Regions from separate parts of the Photorhabdus machadonis genome, predicted to be linked through region 1. Evidence: predicted binding sites of a transcription regulator. Region 1 holds the regulator's gene; the other holds the start of a gene.
What was found. Region 1 encodes LexA, which represses DNA repair genes until DNA is damaged. Its sites were predicted from a motif close to TNCTGTATGTACATACAGNA; they were not measured.

Region 1 (8,121 bases):
TATTATCACAAACATCAGGAAAACATTATTTTTGCTGCTAAGTATCAATTTAACCAAATTAACTCCATCAGGGGACAAGCACAATGAACTTTTCTGGAGAATATTTTCTATCGCAGAAACATGATAACATCCCAATATTGTTATCATGCTGGCTGTAAGGGGCGCAATGAAACTGATTAACCAAAAAAAGTTACTGGAACAAGCCGAAGCTATTTGCCTGACACGGGGAGTTCGCTTTACGCCACAGCGGCTTGAAGTTTTGCGTCTGATTTCAGAACAACCCGGCGCAATCAGTGCTTATGATTTACTGGATTTATTGCGGGAAGCAGAACCACAGGCTAAACCACCAACAATATACCGGGCACTGGAATTTCTGCTAGAACAGGGATTTATTCATAAAATAGAGTCTACCAACAGTTATGTGCTGTGCCACCATATTGAACAACCAAGCCACACCTCAGCAATGTTTATTTGCGACCGCTGCGGTTCTGTTACAGAACGAGATGGTGGAACCGTTGAATCCGCTATTCAACAGTTAGCAAAAACCGCCGGATTCAGCTTACGCCATACCGTCATTGAAGCGCATGGTTTATGTTCTTCTTGTGCAGAGATTGAATCCTGTACTGAACGGGATGAATGCCAGCACGACCACAGTATTGAGGTAAAAAAGAAGTAGAGAACCTGTAAATAGCAACAGGCAACCGCAGAATCACGTTCAAGATAATCATACTGATAAACCCAATAACATGATTCTGCCAGAATATTGCAACTCTTTGACAATCACCAAAAAACAACGATTCGATATTTTACTATCAAAACTTATCACTGTTACGAATCACCCCAACGGCTAATCCTTCAATTGTCAGGCTTCGTTCACGCAAATCCACCACAATTGGCTTAAACTCAGGGTTTTCTGCCGACAATTCAACTTTATTTCCAGTCTGTTTAAAACGTTTTACAGTCACTTCATCTTCAATACGAGCAACAATAACCTGCCCATTACGGACATCCTGTGTTTTATGCACAGCCAACAGATCACCATCCATAATCCCAATATCTTTCATGGACATACCGCTGACTCTCAACAGGAAATCCGCACTGGGCTTAAACAGTGCGGGATCTATCCGATAATGACTTTCAATGTGCTCCTGCGCCAACAGTGGTTCACCTGCGGCTACACGGCCAATCAACGGCAAACCAGAGTCTTCTAGCAGCAAACGGATACCCCTGGATGCCCCGGCAACAATCTCTATCACCCCTTTGCGAGCCAATGCTTTTAAATGCTCTTCAGCCGCATTAGGCGAACGAAAACCAAGACGTGCTGCAATTTCAGCACGCGTTGGCGGCATACCCGTTTGCGAAATGTGGTCACGCACCAGGTCATAAACCTGCTGCTGCCTTACGGTAAGTGCTTTCATTCCGCCCCCTGTGTGTTTATACAGTCAAACTGTGAGTATATACAGGTAAATAACGATTGGGAACCTGCCAGGGTAGAAAATCAGCCCATTATAGTATAATGACGCATTATTAAACTAAATCAGGTCACAAAATAGCGCCAGAGAACGGTACTCCAGACAATTAACGACAGCAGCATCGTCAGAAAGACCGCCGCCGATCCCATATCTTTCGCCCGGCCGGACAACTCATGGAATTCACTGCCAATACGATCAACAACAGCTTCAATAGCACTGTTCAGAATCTCTACAATCACCACCAACATTACTGAACCAATCAGTAAAATGCGTTCAATTGCGCTGATATTCAGATAAAATGCAACAATCACCGCTAATATCGCCACAATTATTTCCTGCCGGAAAGCCGCTTCATTTTGCCACGCAGCCCTGAGACCTTTCATCGAATATCCGGTTGCTTTGATGATACGGGTCAGTCCCTTGGATTGATTTGCCATAAATTATTCATACCAAATGTAAGGTTATTTGCCACTTTTAACTTTTATATCGTCTTAACATAACAGATCTCAACACCTGTTTCTGGTATGCTTGCGACGTATTGCTAACAAGAGGCTTCAAGTTTATTTATGTCAGGTTGGCGTAAAATATATTATAAATTATTGAATTTACCACTAAAAATACTGGTAAAGAGCAAACTTATTCCTACAGATCCCATTACCGAATTACGGCTCGATACGACACGCCCTATTCTGTACGTATTGCCGTATCACTCCAAAGCAGACTTACTGACATTACGTCAGCAATGTCTTGAGCAGGATCTGCCAGACCCTTTAAACTCACTGGAGATAGGTGATACTGAGCTTCCGGGCTATGTATTTATCGATAATGGCCCACGCGTATTCCGCTATTGCGCACCAAAGCAGGAATCCGTAAAAATTTTCCATGCGTATCTGGATCTGCACCGTAATAATCCAAACTTGGATATTCAAATGCTGCCAGTTTCTGTCATGTTTGGTCGCTCACCCGGACGTGAAGGACACAGCACCCCACATCTACGGCTACTTAATGGTATCCAGAAATTCTTCGCCATTCTCTGGCTGGGCCGGGACAGTTTTGTGCGTTTTTCAAACACAGTATCTCTGCGTTATATGGCAACGGAGCATGGCACAGACAAGACAATTGCTCACAAGCTGGCTCGCGTGGCACGAATGCACTATTCACGCCAACGCCTGGCGGCAGTGGGTCCGCGTCTGCCTGTTCGTCAGGAGCTGTTTAACAAGCTACTGGCTTCAAAAGCAATAGAAAAGGCCGTTATTGATGAGGCCCGCAGCAAGAAAATCGCCCATGAGAAAGCGCAGCAGAATGCCGTTAACATGATGGAAGAGATTGCAGCGAATTTCTCTTATGAAACAGTACGGCTGTCAGATCGTGTACTTGGTTGGACCTGGAACCGTCTGTATCAGGGGATCAATGTCCACAATGCTGAACGCATTCGTCGTCTGGCACAGGATGGTCACGAACTGGTTTATGCGCCCTGCCACCGTAGTCATATGGATTATCTGCTGCTCTCCTATGTGATTTATCATCAGGGTTTGGTACCGCCCCATATCGCCGCAGGCATCAACCTGAATTTCTGGCCAGCAGGGCCGATATTCCGCCGCCTTGGTGCATTTTTTATCCGCCGCACTTTTAAAGGTAATAAACTCTATGCCACGATATTCCGTGAATATCTGGGTGAGTTATTTGCACGCGGCTATTCTGTTGAATACTTTATGGAAGGTGGTCGTTCCCGGACAGGTCGTTTGCTCGATCCCAAAACGGGTACACTGACCATGACGTTACAAGCAATGTTGAGAGGTGAATCACGCCCAATCACTATCGTGCCAATTTATATCGGTTACGAACATGTGATGGAAGTTGCCACCTATGCCAAAGAGCTGCGGGGAGCAACCAAAGAGAAAGAGAGCTTTTTCCAGATGATACGCGGTTTGCGTAAGCTTCGTAATCTGGGGCAAGGCTATGTAAACTTTGGTGAACCTATCCCGTTGATCCAATATCTTAATCACCATGTTCCTGACTGGCGTGATTCTATTGATCCAATAGAGTTTCACCGTCCTGAATGGGTTAACCCAACAGTCAGTAAGCTGGCCGGGAAAATTATGGTGAACATCAACAATGCCGCAGCTGCTAACGCAATCAACCTGTGTTCAACCGCCCTACTGTCATCACGTCAGCGAGCGCTTACTCGCGAGCAACTGCTTGAGCAACTGGATTGTTATATACAACTCATGCACAACGCGCCTTATACAACCGATGTTACTGTGCCAAAGAAAACCGCAGAAGAGTTGTTAGAGCACGCTCTGCAAATGGATAAGTTCGAGGTAGACAAAGACAGTATGGGCGACATCATTATCCTGCCGCGTGAGCGTGCGGTTCTGATGACCTACTACCGCAACAATATCCAGCATTTATTGGTACTGCCATCATTGATTGCCTGCATCGTTATTGATCATCGCCGTATCAGCCGTGAAGCGTTACTCAGCCAGGTAGAAATCATTTATCCTCTGCTCAAAGCAGAACTGTTTATACGTTACAACAAAGCAGATCTGCGAGAAGTGGTTAATATCCTGGTTAATGAGCTTACTCGCCAGAGCCTTATCTGTAACAAAGAACAAGGTATGCTGGTATTGAATCCAGCACGTATTCGCCCATTGCAATTGCTGGCAGCCGGTGTCCGCGAAACCCTGCAACGTTATGCCATCACCCTCTCTTTACTGAATGCCAACCCGGAAATCAGCCGGGGTGCGCTGGAAAAAGAGAGCCGTATGTTGGCACAACGTCTGTCGGTATTACATGGCATTAACGCACCTGAATTCTTCGATAAGGCGGTATTCACCACATCGGTAAATACACTGCGTGAAGAAGGATATATCAGTGATCGTGGTGATGTGATTACAGCAAATACTCAGGAGCTGTATCAGGTATTGAGTGAACTGATGTCACCTGAAATCCGTCTGACTATCGAGAGTGTCAGTTTGCCAGCTGAACACAACGATGCAGAAGAGACAACTCAAGAAGCATAATTTTTAACATCCGGGTGATAATGGGTTTTCCCCATTATCACCCCATATATCAAACGTAACTGAAGAAGATACCCAAAAATAATACCACACCAACATAGTTATTATTGAGGAATGCTTGGAAGCAAAGCTCTCTTTCCCGACCTGCAATCAGTTTCTGCTGATAAATAAATAAGGCACCGGCAAGCAACAATGACCAATAATAGATGCCACCCAGATTCATCATATAACCCACCAGCAGTAAAACCAGCAACATAGCAAGTTGCAGTAACCCAATAATCAGCTTATCGAAACGACCAAACAGAATAGCAGTAGACTTAACACCAATTTTCAGATCATCGTTACGATCGACCATGGCATACTGTGTATCATAAATAACCGACCACAAGATATTAACCAGAAACAATAGCCAGCATTCTAGTGGTAAGGACTCACTAACCGCAGCGAATCCCATTGGGATAGACCAGCCATAAGCCGCGCCCAATACAAACTGAGGAAGATGACTGAACCGTTTAACAAAGGGATAAAACCAAGCCAAAGCTAACCCAGCGACTGACAACCAGATAGCCATCTTATTCAGCGCCAGAACCAACCCGAAAGAAATCAGCGCCAGTACAACAAACAGGATCTTACTCTCTTTCTCACTGATAGCACCACTGGGCAGGGGACGTGCTTTTGTGCGTTCGACATAACCATCAAATTTTCTGTCAGCAAAATCATTAATCACACACCCTGCTGCACGCATCAGAAACACACCGGCAGTAAAGACCCACAATATGTGCATATCCGGAATACCTTTCCCGGCAATCCATAAAGCCCAAAATGTCGGCCATAACAACAATAACGAACCTATGGGTCTGTCAATACGCACTAAACGGCAATAGGCCTGCCATTTACTTTGCGCCATACTTCCCGCCACTTCTGTTTCCCCCTTGTTTAAATTTTATTTTTTGTATACAGGTGATTCAGGCAAGAAGACTTCCGTTAATAATAATGGCTTGCTTGATAATCTCAGCAATGATCGCCTTGCCCAGCGTTTCCCCTGTTGCCCTACATGAATATAATCCCGTGTTAATTTATTGCTACTAAAAAGATATCGCCCAAGCGGGACTGTTCCTAAATCAACCAGACTTTCATCAGGGCCGGTTAATGTTGCTTCAGGAATTAACGTTCTTCCCAATAACCAGGGGATATTATCACCATATAATACGACTTCTCGCAGCCAGTACCTCTGACAAGTTAGCAAATGCTCACTTTCATCGGAAAGTTCTTCCACTGTGATAAAAGACTCTCTGAATGGTACAACATGAACATGGTCACAGTATTGTTCAAAACGGCGGGTCATTGACCCCAACTCCATCAGCCAGTCTGAAATCTCATCAGGCAAGCCGGATGAATCCACCGAAACCCACTGAATAGGCACCGTCGTTAAGATCGAGTCAGTTAACATGCGAGTTTCCATTAGGACAAATTTCTTTTATCCGGTCGTACAATTGATGGGCACTGAGGATACCACGTTGTAGGTATACAGAATAAAAAGTTATGACAAATTCTGTCAATAATACTTGCCAAAAATGAGCGAATTACGATCAACACAATTCGCTCATATAAATTTAACTCCCTGATTCAGAACAAGTGATTAACGCCATGCTTTAAAGCGGTTAATCAACCCATTTGTCGAGCTATCGTGATCGGCAACCTCTTCACCATTCTCGAGTTCTGGCAAAATACGATTAGCCAGTTGCTTACCCAGCTCAACTCCCCATTGGTCAAAGGTGAAGATGTTGAGAATCACCCCTTGTACAAATATTTTGTGCTCATACATGGCAATCAACGCCCCCAAACTGAATGGAGTAATTTCACGCAACAAAATGGAATTCGTCGGACGGTTTCCTTCAAACACTTTAAATGGTGCAACATGCCCGACTTCAACCGCAGTTTTACCACTGGCGGCAAATTCAGCATCCACTTGTCCACGGGTTTTACCAAATGCCAACGCTTCTGTCTGAGCGAAGAAGTTGGATAACAATTTGTTGTGATGGTCACTCAATGGGTTATGGCTGATCGCCGGAGCAATAAAATCGCAAGGGATCAGTTTAGTGCCCTGATGAATAAGTTGATAGAAAGCGTGCTGACCATTGGTTCCAGGCTCTCCCCAGATGATCGGACCGGTTTGGTAATCCACCGGATGACCATTGCGGTCAATATATTTACCGTTGGATTCCATATTGCCCTGCTGAAAGTATGCTGCAAAACGATGCATGTATTGATCATATGGCAGAATCGCTTCTGTTTCCGCGCCAAAGAAATTGTTGTACCAGATGCCAATCAGCGCCAGTAATACGGGGATATTCTGCTCAAACTGGGTATGGGCAAAATGCCTATCCATTGCGTGTGCACCACTGAGCAGTTGTTCAAAATTATCAAACCCAATAGAGAGCGCAATAGACAAACCAATCGCTGACCATAATGAATAACGGCCCCCTACCCAATTCCAGAATTCAAACATATTTTGGGTATCAATACCGAATTTCTTAACGTCTTGCTCATTGGTGGAGAGCGCGGCAAAATGCTTCGCAACATGTGCTTCATCACCAGCAGTTTTCAGAAACCAATCACGGGCAGAGTGAGCATTGGTCATTGTTTCCTGAGTAGTAAACGTCTTGGAAGCAATCAGGAACAACGTTGTTTCCGGGTTAAGCGTGTTCAGGGTCTCCGCGATATGAGTCCCATCAACATTAGAAACAAAATGCATATTCAGATGATTTTTATAAGGTTTCAGCGCTTCGGTCACCATATAAGGGCCGAGATCTGAGCCACCGATGCCGATATTCACAACATCAGTCATCACCTTACCGGTATAACCTTTCCACTCACCGTTAATCACCCGCTCACTGAAATTTTTCATTTTTGCCAGCACAGCGTTGACCTGTTGCATAACATCTTCCCCATCAACAATAATCGGGGCATTGCTACGGTTACGCAAAGCAATATGCAGTACAGCGCGCTCTTCCGTACGGTTAATTTTCTCACCGGAGAACATGCTACGAATAGCGCCGGCAACATCTGTCTCTTTCGCCAGCACCTGTAACTTTTCCAATGTCTCGGTTGTGATGCGGTTTTTTGAAAAATCCATCAGGATCTGGTCATCAAACGTTACGGAGAACTTAGCAAAACGCTCTTTGTCCTGTCCAAACAACTCACGTATGTGAATATCCTTTATCTGCGTAAAATGTTGTTCTAATGCTTTCCAGGCTGAGGTTTGACTAGGATTGATATTTTTCATGGCTATGCTCTCTATCAACTGACTGTAAATAATTGGAGGTAAAGAAAGATTGTAACCTGTAATTCTATGATTGGAGCCTCCCTTCCTTTAATCGCTGATATTGGTCAAAACAATGAAGTTTTTCTAGCTCTATTTGCTAAGGTGCATAAAAAATAGTTATTCTTCTCTACCATCCTCAATATCTTTTATGATTCTCCTATCATCATGAAAGATATTGATATAACCCCTCACTACGTTGACTCAAACCGGTTAACCCGATATTTCTAAAAGACTATCCAGTCAACATTAAGGTTATCGCAATGAGTTCTGTTTCATCCCTATTCCCGGAAACTGGCGGGTATGT
Region 2 (8,121 bases), 1.7 Mb from region 1:
TACGCTTCCTCGTCATTCACCGCACAGGCGCGTATCTCTGCCCAGTTTAACCGCTTAACCAGTTGGGCCAGCGCTTCAATGTGGGTTAACTGAATGTTCTGCAAATGCTCAATCGCCATCGTCATCTCATATCAATGGAGCGCCGTTGGAAGTGACGGACGAAGAGGGCAAAATTGCGTGGGCGGAGAAATACAGTACTTTCGGTGAACTGGATGGCGCCCCGCTGGCTTACTTCACCGATCCGGCCCGGTCATCAAAGGGCTTTGACTTCCGGCAAAACCTGCGTTATGCAGGGCAATATTTTGACAAAGAGACCAGGCTGCATTTTAATACGTATCGGTATTATGCGCCGGAAATTGGCCGGTTTATTACGCCTGATCCGATAGGATTAGCAGGTGGATTAAACTTATATACTTACGCGCCTAACCCAATGAGTTGGATCGATCCGTGGGGGTTATACAAGGGTGAGGGACAACGGGGTTTAGGGAAGTACCATGTCTTCCATGAACATACTCTGAATCCATCTGAATATCAGTTATCTGATGGTCAGCACTTTAAACGGGGCAACCAATCTGTGTACGAAAGAATGCAGCGCGATCCGGCATTCAGACATGAAATGCAGACTAAATATCCGGGAGTGGTGGAACATGTTCAGCCAAATTCTAAAGGGAACTTTAGAGGGACTTCACCAAAGAATATGACTTGGCATCATGAGAATCAGCCAGGGAAATTAAGTCTGGTTGACCGATATGACCATAAGTCCTATCACAAGATTTATCATCCTGATGGATCAGGTGGTAGAGATAAATGGGGAGGTGGGAATAAATGCCGCAAGTAATGGAGTTATTATATGAAAACAATTAGTGGTTTCGATCAGCTACTTAGTCTTTATAAACAACTGCCTGATGTTGGTTGGATTTATATTGATAAAGATTTTGATACAGAATCTACCCAAGATATTTTAAATAAAAATTATTATCTGGCTGAAAATGATGATGAAGAGTTTGATATGGATGAAACTCATGGAACATTTCTAGAATGCCCCATGTTTGCAGATATTATCGATAACAAACTGGAACACAATCCTAATGCGATTAAAGAAGATTTAATTGAAGCAGTGATACATTATCTTGTATACGATGATTTTCTAGATTAAGCCGCAAACCGGAAGATCTTTATGATCTTCCGGCCTTATTCATGATTTACCGAGGTGCATAGCCACGGCAAGCCGGCGCTAACTGAAGTTTAGATATGGGGCTGCATTTTAATACGTATCGGTATTATGCGCCGGAGATAGGCCGGTTTATCACGCCTGATCCGATAGGATTAGCAGGGGGTCTGAACCTATACACGTATGCCCCCAATCCTTTGATGTGGATTGATCCGTGGGGATTAACCGGAAAACCGATGAACTCACCGGATGCCGGTAAATGGGTAAATAAAAAAGGCGGAACCGTCTGGCAAGAAATAGACTCGAAAACATGGGTATATAAAGATGCCTCAGGTAATGTCGTTCGTTACCCAAATGGATACCCTGATTTTTCACCGTATGAAAAACAACGTGTAGATGTGCCGGATCTGAAAGGAAACCATCATCGATATGGAGATGGTGATTTTGCAAAAGCTGACAAGTTAGCGCCAAAAGGTAAAGCTGATTATGGTTCAAATACTTGGCATCATCATGAAAATGGAAAAACAATGCAAGAAGTGCCTAGAAATGTACACGGCACCTTTACTCACCGTGGCGGCGCATCAACGCTAAGAAAAAAATGTTAACGAATAGTCTTGAGGGAAAGTTATGCCAATAAATCATGGTATTAATGTAGATGATGACGAAATATCATCCGTAGAGCAGCATTATTCAATAACTCTTCCTGAAAGTTACCGTGCTTTCTTGAAGAAATATAACGGATTTTATGTTGAAGATCCGGACGCATGTAATCTTTCATATCAAGGTGTTGATGATGGTGAGATCGCTTTTGACGCTTTATTCGGTATCAATATTGAAAATGAAAACTTCAACTTAACTGAAATAAATGATTATTATTTAGATGAGTTATTTTTTATAAAAAATTTGCTGATTATTGGTACAGATCCCGGTGGTAATTTTTATGTATTGGTAACAGAAGGAGAGCATGGAGGCGTTTATTATTGGGACAGGACTCATTTACATATTGAGGATGAAATACAAGATATTGCCTTTAATGAGGTAGATGAATGTGGAAATCTTTATAAGATATCCTATTCTTTTGAAGAGTTCTTCAAACAACTGCTCTCTCAAACAGAAGATAAGGGCATGAAGTTAGTTCAAGGCCTGTAAAATAACCGGAAGATCCCTGCGATCTTCCGGCCTTATTCATGATTTACCGAGGCGCATAGCCACAGTAAGCCAGCGCCGACTGGAGCTTACCGATGGCATCCTTAATCTGATACGCTTCCTCGTTATTCACCGCACAGGCACGTATCTCCGCCCAGTTGGGCAAAAACCCGCGCTTCAATGCGGGTTAATTGAAGTAACAAAAACATGAGATTATATTAAAACATTTAACAGAGTTAACCGCATAGCGAAAAAATAACAATAGCGTTTATCAGTGTTAAAAATGATTAAAGAAATGGATTTTGATTTTAATACCATTAGTCTATCTATTTCCCCCTTTGGTTTTAAATCTAAAAACCAAATACAGGAAAAATGAAAAACGAGAAAATCCGATTATCAATTTAATGAAAATGGAAAAATTTAAATTACAGACTCAAAACCATTCATTAAATAAATTTTTAATTAAAAAATAAGAAAACTTTCGGAATGAGAATTGCTTGACTCGATATCACTCTTTTTACCATGTTCATTTTATCTTTTTACCTGAATTTCCCTTTAATAGACTATTCACATCTATGTTTAATTTGTTTATCGGCAATGTTGTTCTCTACTTATTTTACATTTACCTAATCTATCATGACCATTTAAAAGCACAAAAATAGAGATATTAAAGCTTTTATATAAAAGATGGATTTAACTATAAGTGCGGTTTTTAAAAAGACATTAGTCAAATTTAATCTAAGCCCATTAACTATTAACAGAAAATTGAAAATCAATCAGTAAAAAAGAATATTATCCGAAAAACACAAAGGGGTATCTTGATACTATAAAACTATTTACCAGTTGATTTATAAAGATAAAATATAGGATGGTGATTTATAAAAACTGCACAGTATTACCAGTAAAACAGTGTCAGTAAAGATAAAGTGAGTATAATCAACGTTAGTTAAACATAAAGCACAATATATCATGATGATTAAACTTAATAAGAATTAGGTATTAAAAGTAGTTCAAACAATGGCTAAAACCTTATTGTGTCGATTAAAATTAGGGGTTAAAAAATGGCTTTTAATAACAGTTTAAAACCTGTCTATCATAGAGTTATACAGTGAAGAATAAGAAATAAAAATTGGTTTTATTAATGATTATATATTCAGAAAAAAGTAAATAAGAATATTAATATATTAATCAGACAATCTATTGTCAAAAAGAAACCGATTTTAATAACGTTTTCAACCGGGGAATAAACTTTTTTATAAACCAATTAAATCATCAATCATGAAAAATCGGCGTAATAAAATCCGAAAATAAATGATTTAAACCATTCCTCTTTTTATGTTTTTAATTATGTCTTTAATGTTTTCATGCTAAAATTAATTCATATCGTTTTTTTTATAAGCGATTTAAGCGTTATTTTAATGTTTAAATATCCGTTTAACCGTTATAATTTTTCTGGTTGATTAATCTGCCAGGTGTTTACCATCGTTGATGTAATAAAACATGATTAAAGCACCAGAGAAAACGAATCCGCCGACAACACGCTATCTAAAGTTTCCGATAAAGCGAAATGTCAAATGGGTTGGTCAGCAGCCTGAGTTCCCTCAAAGAGAGGGAACTGTCAGGTAAGAAATCAGAACTTCTGGGAGATACTGAATTTAATGTTACGCCCAACCCCAGAAAAGGATTCACTGAGGTATGGGTAATAATCATGATTAAACAGGTTATTTACCGTTACACGGGCTTCAAGACCTTGCTGAAAATCAGGTTGCCAGCTGGCGAATAAACCGTGCAGAACGTAACCTTGGCTTTTGGGTATTGACCAGAGTACTGCCATGGGATCGCCATCTTTAGGCGATCGATCTTGCTTACGGACAAAATCGCCAGTCCAGCCCATAGATATCTGCCATTGAGGGATTTTTATGCCTAACATGGCGCGGGCAGCGGTGGGTGGAATTTCCGCAATCCAGGTTTTATTACCCCAAGGATCGCGTGGTGAAGCATCTCTCTGACCACGGATAGTTGAATAAGAAAGTTTTCCAAACAGGTAATCGCTGTCGTAGAAAGTCTCGATTTCCAGCCCCTGAATGGTGTATCCCGGTAAATTACGGTAGTTGGATAAAGGCTTTCCACAATCCGGTAATTTACACACGACTCCACGACGGACAAATATTTCATCCTTGCCTCTATTTCGGAATAAAGTCGTACGGATTTGCAAGCTATCTTGGTCTGCCAGCAGGTTATTGAAATTCAGAATCGCACCGAAGCGTAAACCCGTCATTCTTTCTACGTCTAAATTACGGCTGGTGGCCGTGATACTCGCTTGTGCATATTGCATTTCATACTGTTCATCCACGAGTGGAGCTCGCCATGTCCGGCTGACATCCGAGAATAATGACAGGTTTTGCGTTGCTTTCCATATGATACCTAAATGTGGAGACCAACCAGTATAGGTGACGCTGCTGTAATCATGGCCTACATTTGGTGAGCTATCATTGTAGATTGCCGCGATATTGGGTTTGCCGGTATTGGTGATATGGTCATAGCGGACACTGGGGGTCACAGTAACGTTGCCGATAACCATTTCATCTTGTAAATAGAAGCTGTTCGTTTTTTGCTCGCCTGAAGGCATGTAGGTTGGCTGGAAATAGCCATGGTTATATTCAGGTTTTTTGTCTTTGCTTTTATCATGCATAAGGGTATTACGTTGATTTTTATGCCAACGAGCGCCAACGAGTAATGTGTGTTCTATTGGCCCGGTTATAAAAACACTTTTGTTATTGATATCTGCTAAGTTATCCACATAGTCGATCCAGCTTCCATTTCCTAATGAACCAATAAAACCGCTGTGGGCTTTTTCAGAGCGTTTATCATGCTGTGCTGTTTTCGAATAGGCATAGGTTGCTGTCAGGTTAAGTAACGGATTGTCTTCTGGTGCGATATTCCACTTGGCGGTGTAGTTTTGATCCGTTTGATCACGATAAACCAACTTACGGCGCCAGGCTTCATGCCAACCATATTTTTCAACCTCGGATTCTGACGGAACGACTATTTCATCGCGTTTTGCTGCCCATGGTTGCCAGCCAGCAGAATCAGAACGCATAGCGGAAAGCGTCAATGTATTGGCATCGTTCAGGTAAAAATTCGTTTTCAATAAATAGGATGCCTGATCACTTTTAGAGAAAGCAAAACGGGTGCCATCTGGCCGTTTAATATTGCCGCCATCTCGTTTGCTCATATATAACAGGCCGTCAGCGAAGCCTTCTACTGTCCGGCCATAAACTGCGCTGCTATAAATATTTTGGCGGTCATTGGTGTGATAACTGTATTTTAGCAATCCACCAAAATCTTCTCCTGGCTGTAACAGGTCACTAGCATCTTTGGTGACAACTTTGACTGTTCCGCCAAATCCTCCGTTACCATCAAGTAGGTTATGTGGGCCTTTATCGACATCGACTCGTTTGATTAATTCCGGCTCAATAAAGATAGATCCCTGGCGATATTTTTCGAAGCTTTTTGGTGCATCATCCAGTGTGATTTTGATGTCTTCTGTATCACCCATTCCCCAGATATTCAGAGTTTGACCGCCTGGACGGGGCGAGCCTGACATAGAAACCCCAGGGAGTTGGTTGAGTAACTCGGCGATATTGTCTGCTTGGGTACGCTCAATATCTGATTTTCTTAATACAGAACTTCCAGCGCTGACGCTATTGTTTAACTCTCCAATAACGGAAAGTGCGGGCAGGGCAATCACTTTCTCTGATTTTTCTAACTGTTCTGCGGTTTTCTGTGTTTCATTCTCCTGTGCTGTCAGATAACCGGGCAGACCTGCACTAAGAATAATCATGCCTGATAAGGCATAACGAATAGTGCGATTGATTTGTTGTGTAACCATTGTGGCTGAGCTTTTTTGCAGTTTCCCGCTATTTTTAATTGTCATAATCACCTTTGAAATGTCACTAAATAAAAAAGTTGTATCCAACAGGTCACTTAACGAAGGGAATCGGGCAGAAGAAAGTTAATAACGGAATTAACTTTTTTCCGATTGATCTTTATTATAGTTAACTGTATATTTATACAGTCTATGGTGGTTGGTCAAAGTAAAATGCGAAAGATTATTCATGTGGATATGGACTGTTTCTACGCAGCTATTGAAATGCGTGATAATCCGTCATTCCGTCATATTCCGATAGCTGTTGGTGGCAGTGCAGATAGACGAGGTGTTATCAGCACGGCTAATTATCCTGCCCGTCGTTTCGGGGTACATAGTGCAATGTCTACCGCAATGGCGCTGAAACGGTGTCCTCAGCTCAACGTTCTTCCGGGGCGTATGGCTCTGTATAAAGAGGTTTCCCAGCATATCCGTCAGATATTTTCTCGTTATACTGAGCGAATAGAACCTCTTTCACTGGATGAAGCCTATTTGGATGTCACTGATAGCCATCATTGTTATGGATCCGCCACGCTTATCGCCCATGAAATCCGTAAATCTATTTTTGATGAACTGCAACTGACGGCATCAGCCGGTATTGCATCGGTAAAATTTCTGGCAAAAATCGCTTCTGATATTAATAAACCGAATGGGCAATATGTGATTTCACCTGATCAAGTGTCTGAGTTTGTTAAAACTTTACCTCTGAAAAAAATTCCGGGTGTCGGCAAAGTCACGGTGCAACGTCTGAAAGATATGGGGCTGGAAACCTGTGCTGATGTACAAAAATATGATGTGATTGCTCTGGTGAAACGGTTGGGAAAATTTGGTCAGGTACTTTGGGATCGGTGCCACGGTATTGATGAGCGGTTGGTTCGTTCGGATTGTCTGCGAAAATCGGTTGGGGTGGAGCGGACACTGGCGAAGGATATTCACCATTGGGAACAGTGCACTGAACTGATAGAAAGTTTGTATCTGGAGTTGGAAAAACGCTTGAGCGCAGTCAAACCTGATCTGCGGATTGCCCGTCAGGGAGTTAAATTGAAATTTGATGATTTTCAACTGACAACTCAGGAACATGTCCACCCAATACTGGATAAACCGGATTTACTCCAATTGGCTCAGAAAGCATGGGCATCCCGGCGAGAAGGGCGAGGAGTTCGCTTAGTGGGCCTGCATGTAACTTTGCTGGACCCACAAATTGATCGGCAACTTTTGCTTGAGTGGTAATTCCCCTGCTACTACATCGGAGCAGGGGAGATTTGATTAAGATTTTTCAGGAATAGCTTTTAGGACTGCGGTCAGCAGCTGCCAATATTGACCAACACTTTTGATGTGAACTTGTTCGTCAGGGGAGTGAGCGCCTGTGATAGTTGGCCCGATAGAGACCATATCCATATCAGGATAAGGTTTCTTAAACAAACCACATTCCAGCCCTGCGTGAATCACCATAATATTGGGTGTTTTATCGAACAGCTGTTGATAAGTTTCACGTACCAGGTGCATAACCGGAGAATTCGCATCCGGCTGCCAGCCTGGATAATTGCCTTTAGCGATAATTTCAGCATTTGACAGTTTAGCTAGGGAACTGAGCATGCCTATAATATAAGATTTACCACTGTCGATAAGCGAACGGATCAGACAAATAATATTGACCTTATCCTGTTCCATGGCCACAACGCCCACGTTGAGAGAAGTTTCTACTACGCCTTTGATGATATCACTCATACGGATAACGCCGTTGGGTGTACTGTTCAGCAGTGGGATAAAACGGTTCTGGCAATCATCAGTCAGTGCCTGAATATCGGTTTCAACCTCTTCCAGCAATACAGTCAGATTTTTCTCGACGATGACATATTCATTTTTCAGGATGCCC

Region 2: dinB (DNA polymerase IV) is a predicted target of LexA. The motif match lies at 6,378-6,397, and genes of this name have one in related genera.

What each region holds. Positions count from the first base shown of each region.
Region 1 covers NZ_CP199761.1:540,796-548,916, reverse strand. The annotation lists gene zur (zinc uptake transcriptional repressor Zur) at 167-676, shown strand; gene lexA (transcriptional repressor LexA) at 813-1,418, opposite strand; gene ACUN2T_RS02645 (diacylglycerol kinase) at 1,538-1,909, opposite strand; gene plsB (glycerol-3-phosphate 1-O-acyltransferase PlsB) at 2,039-4,495, shown strand; gene ubiA (4-hydroxybenzoate octaprenyltransferase) at 4,545-5,399, opposite strand; gene ubiC (chorismate lyase) at 5,436-5,942, opposite strand; gene pgi (glucose-6-phosphate isomerase) at 6,132-7,778, opposite strand; gene lysC (lysine-sensitive aspartokinase 3) at 8,078-8,121, shown strand, end outside.
Region 2 covers NZ_CP199761.1:4,209,874-4,217,994, reverse strand. The annotation lists gene ACUN2T_RS20250 (DUF7706 family protein) at 1-119, opposite strand, end outside; gene ACUN2T_RS20245 (RHS repeat-associated core domain-containing protein) at 152-838, shown strand; gene ACUN2T_RS20240 (hypothetical protein) at 851-1,156, shown strand; gene ACUN2T_RS20235 (RHS repeat-associated core domain-containing protein) at 1,252-1,776, shown strand; gene ACUN2T_RS20230 (SMI1/KNR4 family protein) at 1,799-2,320, shown strand; gene ACUN2T_RS20225 (DUF7706 family protein) at 2,364-2,483, opposite strand; gene ACUN2T_RS20220 (TonB-dependent hemoglobin/transferrin/lactoferrin family receptor) at 3,948-6,254, opposite strand; gene dinB (DNA polymerase IV) at 6,420-7,475, shown strand; gene pepD (beta-Ala-His dipeptidase) at 7,512-8,121, opposite strand, start outside.